DNA from 3 places in the Cellulosimicrobium sp. NPDC030954 genome. Region 2 is predicted to be linked to each of the others. Evidence: riboswitches for the same ligand, from Rfam matches in the RefSeq annotation. Region 2 holds a riboswitch; each other region holds the start of a gene.
The links. Region 2 has a riboswitch for S-adenosylmethionine ahead of ACZ402_RS01275 (LLM class flavin-dependent oxidoreductase). Riboswitches for the same ligand answer to the same signal wherever they lie in the genome.
Positions count from the first base shown of each region.

Region 1: another riboswitch for S-adenosylmethionine. It lies ahead of ACZ402_RS13245 (methylenetetrahydrofolate reductase); the one in region 2 lies ahead of ACZ402_RS01275 (LLM class flavin-dependent oxidoreductase).
Region 3: another riboswitch for S-adenosylmethionine. It lies ahead of ACZ402_RS11825 (hypothetical protein); the one in region 2 lies ahead of ACZ402_RS01275 (LLM class flavin-dependent oxidoreductase).

Region 1 covers NZ_JBVIFN010000006.1:58,258-62,163, reverse strand. The annotation lists gene metE (5-methyltetrahydropteroyltriglutamate--homocysteine S-methyltransferase) at 1-1,789, opposite strand, end outside; gene ACZ402_RS13245 (methylenetetrahydrofolate reductase) at 1,822-2,817, opposite strand; SAM riboswitch class I at 2,981-3,083, opposite strand; gene ACZ402_RS13240 (hypothetical protein) at 3,185-3,499, opposite strand; gene ACZ402_RS13235 (hypothetical protein) at 3,595-3,858, shown strand.
Region 2 covers NZ_JBVIFN010000001.1:298,806-302,711, forward strand. The annotation lists gene ACZ402_RS01265 (MMPL family transporter) at 1-1,078, opposite strand, end outside; gene ACZ402_RS01270 (TetR/AcrR family transcriptional regulator) at 1,179-1,889, opposite strand; SAM riboswitch class IV at 2,062-2,187, shown strand; gene ACZ402_RS01275 (LLM class flavin-dependent oxidoreductase) at 2,568-3,722, shown strand; gene ACZ402_RS01280 (Dps family protein) at 3,792-3,906, opposite strand, start outside.
Region 3 covers NZ_JBVIFN010000005.1:77,212-81,117, forward strand. The annotation lists gene ACZ402_RS11815 (hypothetical protein) at 1-486, shown strand, start outside; gene ACZ402_RS11820 (hypothetical protein) at 726-1,580, shown strand; SAM riboswitch class IV at 1,592-1,707, shown strand; gene ACZ402_RS11825 (hypothetical protein) at 1,774-2,379, shown strand; gene ACZ402_RS11830 (nuclease-related domain-containing DEAD/DEAH box helicase) at 2,442-3,906, shown strand, end outside.

The sequences.
Region 1 (3,906 bases), on a different contig from region 2:
CGCCCCACAGGATCGGCGGGCGCACGCAGCGCGACCCGTACGACTGCACCCAGCCGTTCGCCGTGACCGCGAACCCGTCGAGGTGCTCCGCGAAGTACTGCACCATGTCGTTGCGCTCGGGCTCGCCGTGCACGAGCACGTCGAGGCCCAGCTCCTCCTGGAGCGCGACCACGCGCGCGATCTCCTCGCGCATCGCGGTCGTGTAGTCCGCGTCCGCGAGCTCGCCCTTCGTCCACAGCGCGCGGGCGCGGCGGATCTCCGGGGTCTGCGGGAACGAGCCGATCGTCGTCGTCGGCAGCGGCGGCAGGTTCAGGCGCTCCTGCTGCGCGGCCGCACGCTCGGCGTAGTCGCCGCGCGCAAAGTCCGCCTCGGTGAGCGCGGCGGCGCGCTCGCGCACCGCGGGCACGACGACGCCGCTCGCCGCGGCGCGTGACGCCACCGCTGCGCGGGACGCCTCGATCTCGGCCGCGACGCCGTCGCGACCCTCCGTGAGCGCGCGGGCGAGCGTCGCGACCTCGCCCACCTTCTGGTCCGCGAACGCGAGCCAGTCGCGCAGGCGCGGGTCGAGCGTCGTGCCCGACGCCGCCCCCGCCTCGGCGAACGTCTCGTCCTCCACGTCGTGCGGCACGTGCAGCAGCGACGTCGACGTCCCGACGGCGACCGCGCCCGCCCCGAGGTTGCGTGCGGCATCGAGCACGTCGAGCTTCGCGGAGAGGTCGGCACGCCAGATGTTGTGCCCGTCGATCGCGCCGACGACGATCGTCTTCGACACGAGGTCGTCGTAGGGCGAGTCCGGGAGGTCTGCCCGGACGGCGTCGATCGCGATCGCTTCGACGTCCGTTCCCGCGAGCGTCGCCAGGAAGTCGTGGGTCCCGCCGTCGGCGTCGACCGACGTCTCCAACCCGCCGAACGGCGTCGCGACGAGGATCGCGGGCCGCGCGTCCTGCGCCGAACCCGGGATCTCTCCCGACCCGGCGGCCTCCGTGGGGAGCGACCCCGGGTTCGGCACTGGGCGGAGGTCGGTCGCGAGGGTGCGGTAGGCCGACTCCACCGCTGCCGCGAGCTCCGTGAACGGCACGTCGACCGAGTCGGTGACGAGGATCGGCTCGTCGAGCTGGACCCACGGCGCACCGGCGGCGGCGAGCGCGCGCAGCAGGTCGGCGTAGGCGGCGACGACGTCGTCCAGGCGGTCGAGGGGCGAGTAGCCCGAGGGGGCGTCTTCGGCGGCCTTCGAGAGCGCGAGGAACGTCACCGGCCCGACGACGACGGGCCGCGTCACGACGCCGGCCTCCTTGGCCTCGACGAACTCGCGCACGATGCGGTCGTCGACGAACCGGATCGGGGTGTCCGGGCCGATCTCGGGCACGAGGTAGTGGTAGTTGGTGTCGAACCACTTGGTCATCTCGAGCGGGGCGTCGTCGCCCTGGCCGCGCGCGACGGTGAAGTAGCCCGCGAGGTCGAGGCGGCCGGCGTCGTCGGTGAGCGACGCGAACCGCGACGGGACCGCGCCGAGCGAGGCGGCGACGTCGAGCACCTGGTCGTAGAAGGAGAACGACCCGGGGACCGCCGCGTCGTCGGCACCGAGGCCGAGGTCCACGAGCCGGCGCGCGGTCGCGAGGCGCAGCTCGCGGGCCGTGGCCTCGAGCTCGTCGGCGCTCGTGCGCCCGGCCCAGAACGCCTCGACGGCCTTCTTGAGCTCGCGGCGACGCCCGATGCGGGGGTAGCCGAGCACGGTGCCGGCGGGGAAGCCGGCCTGGATCTGGGTAGGGGAGGGTACGGAAGTGGTCATGATCGAAACCTCTTGCTGGTCCGGAGGACCGGTCAGACGGGCGTGCCGTGCGTGGCGGCGCTCGTCGTGGGCAGGGAGGTGCCGGTGACCCACGGCCCGCTGGCCAGGTCCGGGACGAGCGGGGCGGCGGCAGCGCTGGCGCTGCCTCCCGTCCCGGCCGACCCGCCGCCGAGGCGGACACCCTCGAGCAGGTCAAGAGCGGCGCGGTGCTTGTTGAACGTGTACACGTGCAGACCGGGCGCACCCGCGTCGAGGACGCGCTGCGCGAGGTCGACCGAGTACGCGATCCCGTAGGCGTGCTGCGCCTCCGGGTCGGGCAGGGCGTCGAGCGCGTCCAGCAGGTGCTGGGGCGCGCGCACGCCCGTGAGCTCCTCGACGCGGCGGAGCCGCGCGGGCTCCGTCGTGGGCAGCAGCCCGGCGAGGATGGGGATCGTCACGCCGGCCGCGCGGGCCTCGGCGACGAAGTCGGTGTACGACGACGCGTCGTAGAAGAGCTGCGTGATCGCGAAGCTCGCGCCGGCCTGCTGCTTCTGCCACAGGCGGCGCACCTCCTGCGTGCGCGTCGTGCCGGCGGCGGGGTTGCCGTCGCAGAACGTCGCGACGGCGATCGTCAGCGGCCGGGCCGCGCCGCGCAGCGCCGCGGCCGGGTCGGCCGCGCAGCGCGATGCCTCGACCTCGCGCAGGAGCGCGACGAGCTCGGTCGACGACCGCACGCCGTCGGGCGCCGGCTGCCAGTCCGGCTGGTCGCGCGGCGGGTCGCCCCGCAGCGCGAGGAAGCTGCGCACGCCCTCGTCGAGGAAGTCGGAGATGACCTCCTCGACGTCCTCGCGCGACGCCCCGACGCACGTGAGGTGCGCGATCGGCAGCACGGGCGTGCCCTGGAGCAGCCGCCCGACGACCTGGCGAGCCGTCGCACGGTCGGTGCCCGCCGCCCCGTACGTCACGGACACGAAGTCGGGGTGCGTCGCGACGAGACGGCGTGCCGTCTCCCAGAACTTGGGCGCCGCGTCCGGGCGCCGCGGGGGCATGAGCTCGAACGAGACCGTCGGCCGTGCCGCCCCGCCGTGGGCCTGCCCGACGGCGTCCGCGACGCTCACGACGTCGCCTCGCCCGGGGTGCGTGCGTGCGCGACCGCCGTCGGGCACGTGCTGCCCGGACGGTGCGCGAAGGATGCCTCTGAGACCATTAGTCGCTCCATCGACCCTGGCGTTAGCACCTTTGTCCTCGGGAGGCTTCCGTCGGCGGGTTGCTGCGGTGTCGTCGAGCCAGGACTCTCGACCGCTCTGGATGGTTGGCACGATCCTACGACCCATCCGACATGCGGTCGAGAGTGACCGCTTGCTGAGACGGGCGACATCGGTCCCCGTGTCGGACGGACCGCGCCACCAGGCTCGCTCAGGTGCGATCTCGCTGCCACAGCATCTCGACGCCCAGGACGATCGCGCACACGACACCCAGCGTCCCGGGGACCGCCACGAACGCGACGTGGATCGGGCTGTCCTCGTCCGGAAGGAAGAGATCGATCCAGCCCAGCGAGAGGGCCAGGGCCGTCGAGACCCCGCCCAGGCGCGACGACCACGAGAACAGGTGGCTGTGCCAGGGAGCGTCATCCTGCGTGTCTCGGGTCCGCACGTCGATGCTGAAGAAGATCAGCAGAGCGGCGAGGAAGGAGATGAGCGAGACCATCTCGGCGGAAGGCATCGGCTGCATGCGATCGGACCATACCTCCGTGGTGCGTACTTGGCCCGCCGGCAGTGGTTACGGTGAGCCGACAGCCTCAGACAGCGACGAACCGAGGAGCCCGCGTGTACGCCACCCCGACCCGCCCGATGACCCAGGACGAGCTCGACCGGATCTGCCGGGTGTGGGCCGACTGCGGCAGCGACGACCCCACCGACCGGTGGCTCGAGCTGTGGGACGGCGGCGACGCCGACGACCACCCGGAGCAGCGCGACGCGATCGTCGCGATCGCACGGGAGGTCGGCCTGGAGGCCGCGGTCGAGGACGGCGTCCTGCGCGTGCAGAAGACCCAGCAGCTCCACGACGAGATCGGCGCGCGCTGGATCTGACCAGGTCAGGGCTCCTGCGCTACAGATTTCACGCTTTCCACGCTACAG
Region 2 (3,906 bases):
CGAGCACGGGCGTCACGGACGACATCTCGACGACGCCCGACAGCGACATCGCCGCGAGCGCGCCGATCCCGACGCCGATGAGCGCCGTGAGGATCGGCAGCCCCGCGCCGACGAGCGTGCCCAGCATGACGATCAGCACGATCGCCGCGACGACGAGGCCGATCGCCTCGCCGACGCCGAAGACCTGGGGAACTCCTTGCGTGATGTCGGACGAGAAGTCCGTCTGGACGCCGTCGACCGGGTCGTCGGCGAAGACCGCGACGAGGTCGTCCTTGGTCTGCTGCTCGATGCTCATGTTCGGCTCGGTGAACGCGACGCTCGCGACGGCGGCGCTCCCGTCCTCGGACACCATGCGGATCTCCGACGCCATCTCGAGGAGCGGTGCGGAGAGCTCGAGCTGCGCGGACTGCTCCTCGAGCATCGTGCTCTGGTCCTCCAGCGCGGTCACCTGCTTGTCGAGCGCCGCGGCCTGGGCGTCGAGCTCGGCGCGCCCGGCGTCGAGCTCGGCCTGCTGCGCGTCGAGCTGGGGCGCCACCTGGTCGAGCGCGCCCGCGGCCTCGGCCTGCGCGCGCGCCGCGTCGAGCTGGGCCTGGCCCTGGTCGAGCTGGGTCCGCGCGGCGTCGAGCTGCTCCTGGCCCGCGGCGAGCTGGGCGCGACCGTCCTCGATCTGCGTGCGCCCGGCCTCGATCTGGGTGCGACCGTCCCCGATCTGCTGACGCTGGTCCGCCAGCTCGGCCTGCGTGGCGAACGGGTCGACGGCCGTCTCGACGCCGTCGACGTCCTCCGCCGCGGCGAGGCGGTCGGAGATCTCCGCCTCCTGCTCGGGCGTGAACGCGGAGCCGTCCTCCGTGACGAAGACGACGGTGCCGCTCCCGCCGGAGGCCTCCGGGAGCGCCGTCTGCAGGCGCTCGGTCACCTCGGCGGTCGGGGTGCCGGGGATGGAGAAGCTGCTCGCGAGCGAGCCGCCGAACGCGACGAACGCCGCCCCGGCCAGCACGAGCACCGCGAGCCACGAAGCGAGGACGGTCCGCGCGCGGCGCGCGCTGGCGCGGCCGAGGCGGTAGAGGAGTTCAGCCATGAGGATCCTTCGGTGGGAGTCCGGGACGGTCCGGTCGGCGGTCCGGTGAGCGGTGCGGCGTGCAGGCCGGGTGGTGGTCGGTCGGGGGAGGAGGGCGGCGTCAGGCGGGGAGCGCCCAGCCCGCGCGCACACGTCCGACGAGGTGGTCGAGGAGGTCCGCCCAGACGCGGCGCGAGGCGTCGTCGTCGGCGGCGCCGGTCGCGGCCCACCAGCGTCGCTGGATCACCAGGACCCCGGCCATGAGCGCGCCCACGAGCATCTCGATCTCGAGCGGGTCGACGTCGGGGTGCCGCCGCGTGGTCTCGGCGACCAGGCGCTCGGCGAGGTGGGTGAACGTGCGCACGACCATCGTCGTGACGCGCGGGGTGGGCTCGGTCGCGGTGCCGCCGAGTGCGCGCGTGAGGTAGGACATCGGGCCGACGAGGTCGGTGCCGCGGAGCGCCGCGGTGAGGTCGTCGAGCGGGGTCGTGCGGTCGGTGCCGGGGTCGGCCGCGCTCGCCCCGAGCGCGTCGACCACGGTGCCCAGCACATCCTCGCACACCTCGACCACCACGTCGTCGAGCGACGCGAAGTGGTTGAAGATCGTGCGCCGCGCGACGTCGGCGCGGGCCGCGAGCTCGTCGACGGTGAACCGGGTGCCGCCGTTCTCCTCCATGAGCGACGCCGCCGCGTCGACGATCGCCCGCCGGTGCCGTGCGCGCAGCGCGGCGCGGCGGTCGGTGGAGGAGCCGGTCGGGGGGGCGGGCGCGGAGCCCGTCGTCGGGTCGGTCACGGGCACGCCCGACGGGTCGGTCGCGGAGGGGAGGGGCACCTCTTGACACTAAGTGCATCGATGCACTCGGTGCAAGCAGCGCCTCGGGCGGCAGAAAGTTGACCGATCAAGTCCAGTATGTGGGAAGGTCCCCTCGGCGCGTTGACACCCTGCGGCGGCCGCTCGTAAGTTCCCGCGCAACCGAGGTCGACGTACCCCGGTCACAGGACATGGTCATGAGCTCCGACGCCAAGCCCCGGCTCGTCGGACGGCAACCCTCCCGCGCGGTGGGGTGCCCCGGGTGAGGACCGGGTCCCGCGTCGCGCGGACCACGCGCGGCGCGGGGCAAGGACGCGGAGCCCGGCGACGGGCACGAAGGAGACGGACGATGGACCGGCGGGAGTCGAGCACCGCGGTGAGCACCGCGGTGAGCACCCCGGTGACCGCCGCGCACGCCTCGACGTGCCCCCGTCCACCCGCGGGCGCCTCTGCCGCGCGCGCACTCGGGACCGCGGGTCCCGCGCGCGCCACCTGTTGTCGCTGACGACGAACCGCCACCGAAGAGGCCCGCGCGCCCCGCGCGTGGCCCGTCGCCCCCGGCTTCCCGCGCCCCGTCCTGCCACCCCGCGGCGGAGCAGCCCTGCCCACCTCCGCACCCGCCGCGCCCCGAGCGTCGTCGGCGCTCTACCGGCGACGGCGTCGGCGCTGCGCTGGCAGCACCGAGAACGGAACCTCGCGATGTCCGACCCCCGCCCCGCCCGCACGCTCCACCTCGGCGTCGACCTCACCGACGCCGGCGCGCACCCCGCCGCCTGGCGGACCGTGGGCACCCAGGCCCAGCGGCTCTTCGACGGGAAGCGCCTCGTCGAGCTCGTCGCCACCGCCCAGCGCGGCCTGCTCGACCTCGTCACGCTCGACGACGCGTTCACGCTCCGGCCGAGCCGCGACGGGTCCGTCCGGGGCCGGCTCGACGCCGCGCTCGTCGCCTCCCGCCTCGCGCCCCGCAGCGCGGGGATCGGCCTCGTCCCGACCGTGACGACGACGCACACCGAGCCCTTCCACGTGTCCACCGCGATCGCGACGATCGACCACGTGAGCTCTGGACGCGCCGGCTGGCAGGTCGGGTGGTCCACCACGCCGGCAGAGGCCGCGGCGTCCGGGCCCGACGGCGCGCAGGACGAGCCCGGCGCCGTCGCGGAGGCGGGCGCGGCCGTCGAGGCCGTCACGCGGCTGTGGGACTCGTGGGAGGACGACGCGGAGACCCGCGACGTCGCGACCGGCCGGCCCGGTGATCGCGAGCAGCTCCGCCACGTCGACCACGAGGGCATCCGGTTCGCGGTCGCGGGGCCGTCCAGCACGCCGCGGCCGCCGCAGGGCCGGCCGCCCGTCGTCGTGCGAGCGAGCACGCCCGCGTCGCTGGACCTCGCGGCCCGCCGCGCGGACGTGGTCCGGGTGCGGGCGGCGACGCTGGACGAGGCTGTCGCCCGGCGGGCGCAGGTGCGCGCCGCCGCGGCAGACGCGGGGCGCGACCCCGACGCCCTGCGGGTCCTCGTGGACGCGTACGTGGTCATCGGCGACACGCGTGCGAGCGCCCAGGCGCGCCTCGACCTGATCGAGGACCTCGAGGGCGTCTCGTGGGACACGGACTCCCTCACGCACGTCGGCACGGCGCGCGACCTCGCGGTCACGGCCGAGGAGTGGGTGCGCGCCGGTGCGGCAGACGGCTTCCTCCTGCGCCCGTCGTCCCTGAGCACCGACCTCGACGCGATCGTCGGCCGGGTCGTGCGCCTCCTGCAGGGGGCCGGCCTGTTCCGCACGGCCTACCCCGGGACGACGCTGCGCGACACGCTCGGTCTCTCCGGACGAGCATCCCGGCACGTCGCGGTCGCCTGACCGAGCCCCTCGGCGCAGGCCGTGCGGCCCGGGCCTCGTGCGACCACGACGCCCGGGCCGACGGGCTCGTCAGGCCTCGCGGTTCTCCGAGGAGAGGAACCACGCCTGCTTCTCCAGGTCGGCGATGATCTCGTGCAGGATGTCGGCGGTCGTGGGGTCCTCGGCGTCGACGCCGTCGTGCACC
Region 3 (3,906 bases), on a different contig from region 2:
GCGCGCGACCAGCACGCCGCGTACACCGAGGCGGACCGTGCGGCGGCAGGTGGCTCCGCGCCGGGGCGCGCGAGCACTCCGACCGGTCGTCGCAGCCCTGTGCCCGCACCGGTGCGGCCCGCCCCGCGCGGGACGAAGGACGACCCGTTCGACGAGCCGCACCTGCTGGAGCACGTGCGGTCGGTGCTCGCGACGGGCGCGCCGACGCTGGCCGACGTGGGGACGTTCGGTGGACGCGCCGTCGTCTGGGCGACCGTGCGCGGCGTGCCGGTCTACCTCAACGCGGACTCGTCGCGCGCGGCGCTGCAGCAGCTCGTGGATGCGGCCGCGGGTGGACCTCTCCCGTGGACCGTCATCGCGAGCCAGAGTGGCCAGCTCAACAAGGTGACGTTCCGGTCCGGAGCGCGCGTGCCCGGGTTCTACTGCTACGCGCGCGAGATCCAGCCCACGGCAGGCCCGCTGGGAGGCGCCGTCGTCGCGCGCTGAAGGTCCGACGCCGTGGGACGGGCCGCGAGGTGCGGCCCGTCCTGCGGTGCAGCTCCGGCTGTGGGCCGCCGAGGCGAGACGACGCGGTCGTCGACTCCCTGCCTTCAGAGAGTCGACTACCGTGCCTCCAGAGACGGCGGGTGAGTACCCGACGCACGACGTGAGCAGGGGGCTGCTTCATGGAGGATCCGCGCGCGGCGGCGAGGGCGGGACGAGTCCGGCGGCACGCACGATGGGTCGTGCCGCTCGTCGCCGCACCCGCCGTGTTCCTCGCTTGCGTCCTCGCCCTCGACGCGCTCAACCGGCACGAGCTCTACCACGGGGCGTGGGCGTTCCTCGTGCTCCTGGTGGTCGCCGTGGCGTTCCTCGGGCCGGTCGCCCTGCTCGCTGTCGCGATCGCAAAGGGCGCCAGGACATTCCGGGAGCACCGGCGCAGCCGCGGTCGGTTCTCTGCGACCGAGCGTGCCGAGATCGGCCGGCGCGACGCCGCCGCGCACGCGTGGGCGAACGCCCAGGGCCTGCACCGGCATCTCCTCGCGCGGGAGGTTCCGCCCACGCTGCGGGTGTGGGACGTCGTCCCGTACGCGGGCGAGGAGTTCTTCTGCGACGTGCCCGCCGGGTACGCGCGCTACTACGGGACGACTGTCAGCTACACGCAGACGTCGGGGTTCTACTACGGGCGGCCGTCGTTCGTCCTCACCGGCCTTGCCGTGACGGCGATCGCCAACGCCGCCGAGCGCAGCGCCGCCCAGGCGCAGGCCCGAGAGCAGTGGCGTGAGCGCTGCGTCTCCCGGCTCGTCGTGAGCAACCACCGGCTGCTGGTCCAGGTGCATGGGCGATGGCTGTCGTTCGACTACTCCGCGATGACGGCGGTGTTCCCCGAACCCGGCGGGTGGGCCCTCGTCTGCCAGTTCTCCTCGACCGAGCCGCTCTTGCTCACCGGCGACCACGCCCCCTTCGCCGCGGTGATGACCCTGTACAGGACGCACGGTGAGCAGGCGCTGAGAGATCACCCCGGTCTGGAGCCGCTCCGGCCGGTGCACGGCCCGGCCAGCCCGGGGAGCGAGGTTGCGTCCGATCAGCGGGTGAGGTAGACATCTGCCCAGGTCACGAGTGACCGGCGAGACGCCCTCCGCGTGCCGGTCCGGCAACCGCGCCCCTCGCGCACGGTGCCCCAGGAGGAAGACCGGCCCTGGCCGAACGGTCAGGGAAGTGCGAGGTCGACGTCCGCCTCGGTGCGTTGCTGCGCGCCCGGGTGCCGTCGGCCCTGACCGAAGGGCTGCTCCGATGAACCCGACCCCGACCATGACCCTGTGGGTCCGTACCGACGACCCGTGCCAGCTGCTCGTGAGCGACGAGGGGCACCTCGTGTGCCCGGTCCACACCGGGCACCCGCGCCCGGTCCCGTCGCGCGGGTGCTCGTTCAACCCGTTCCTGCGTCTCTGCCACGTCTGCCTGAGCGAACGCGTCCAGATGACGAGCCGCTTCCACATCGAGCGGCGCGTGTGCGACGCGTGCCAGAAGATCGACGCCGCGATCGCCACGTCGCTCGGTGCCGAACCCCTGACCGGGATCACGCAGGACCACCAGACGCTGCGGCGCATGGAGGCCTACGTCACGCTCGTGTTCCCGACGCGGTGGCGGCGCGCGCGCGAGAGCGGCCTCGGCGTCGTCGAGCTCGACACGAACGCACCGTTCTGGGACAGGAAGCCCGACCGCCGGGTCGAGCCCCAGCCACCCATGACGGTGCGGCACTTTGCGCGACTCGACCACTGGCGCACCCGCGGTGGCGGCGGGCCGGACTCCGTGTCCCGCCGCGCCGCGTTCCTCGCGTGGGCACGGGCCGTGCACCCCGCGAGCCCCGTGGCCGTCGCAGCGGGTGAAATCCCGTGACGCGGGAGACCGCAGGTCGTCAGACCCGTGACGTCGTCGGCACGGTGCGGTACGAACGGCACATGCCGCTCGCGTTCCCGCCCGACCCGACGTTCCCCGACGACGGCGGCGCCGAGCGCGCCGTGTGGGACGCGCTGCGCGAACAGCTCCCCGACGACGTCGTGCTGTTCCACGGGGTGCACGTGCAGGAGGACGAGCAGGAGTACGAGATCGACGTCCTCGTCGCCTGGCCAGGGGTCGGGCTCGCCGCGATCGAGGTCAAGGGCGGGCACATCGACCGGGTCGACGGCACCTGGTTCCAGGGCAACGGTCCCCGGCGGCACCGCATCGACCCGGTGCGCCAGGTCCAGGGTGCTCGGCACGCGCTGCAGGCCCTGCTGCGCCGTCGCGACCTGTGGGCCGCAGAGGCGCGCACCGCGCACCTCGTGGCGTTCCCGCACCGGTACGTCCCGCGCGACTGGGAGACGGTCGACCTTCCGCGGGACATGCTCGTGGACCGCGGCGACCTGGAGCGGTCGGGCGGCGTCGCCGAGCGGGTGAAGCGCGCCGTCGAGCGGCACGGCCAGGGCCATGCCGGGCTCGCGGTCGACGACGTCCCCGCCCTCGTGGACTCGCTCGCCGGTGGCTTCCCCAGCCAGACGGAGCACCTGTCGCTCGCCCTGGAGCACGAGACGCGCCTGGAGCAGATGACCCGCGACCAGGCCCGCGTGCTCGACGCGCTCTCCGAGGTGCGCCGGATGAGGGTCGTCGGCGGCGCGGGGGCGGGCAAGACGTGGCTCGCGCTCGAGCAGGCGCGCCGGCGTGCGCGGGCGGGTGAGCGCGTCGCCCTGCTCTGCTACTCGCGGGGGCTCGGGCGCTACCTCGAACGCGTCACCCAGACGTGGCCGGCGCGCGACCGTCCCGCCTACGTGGGACTGTTCCACGACCTGCCGCTGAGCTGGGGCGCCGAGCGCGGCGCCGACGACGACCCGGACTACTGGGAGCGGCACCTGCCGACCGAGCTCGGCCGGCTCGCGGGCGAGCGTCCGTCGACGGACCTGTTCGACGCCGTCGTCGTGGACGAGGCGCAGGACTTCGGCGACCTCTGGTGGCCGTCGCTCCTGCGGTGCCTGCGCGACCCGGACGAGGGAGGCCTCTACGTCTTCCTCGACGACGCGCAACGGGTCTTCCCCCGCGCCGCCGACGTACCGCTCCAGCTCGTCCCCGTGACACTGCGCGAGAACCTGCGCTCCACGAAGCAGATCGCCCAGGTGTTCGGCGCGCTCTCACCCGACACCCTCACCCCACGAGGGATGAACGGCCCCCGCGTACGGATCGTCGACGTGCCCGCCGCCGCAGCCGTGGAAGCCGCCGACGACGCCGTCGAAGCGCTGCTCGACGAAGGGTGGAACCCCGGCCAGGTCGCGCTCCTGGCCACGGGCCGGCGCCACCCCGCCCAGGTCAACGAGGTCACCCTCGGCGGGTACGCCGCCTACTGGGACGCGTTCTTCGCGGAGGACGACGTGTTCTTCGGGCACGTCCTCGGGT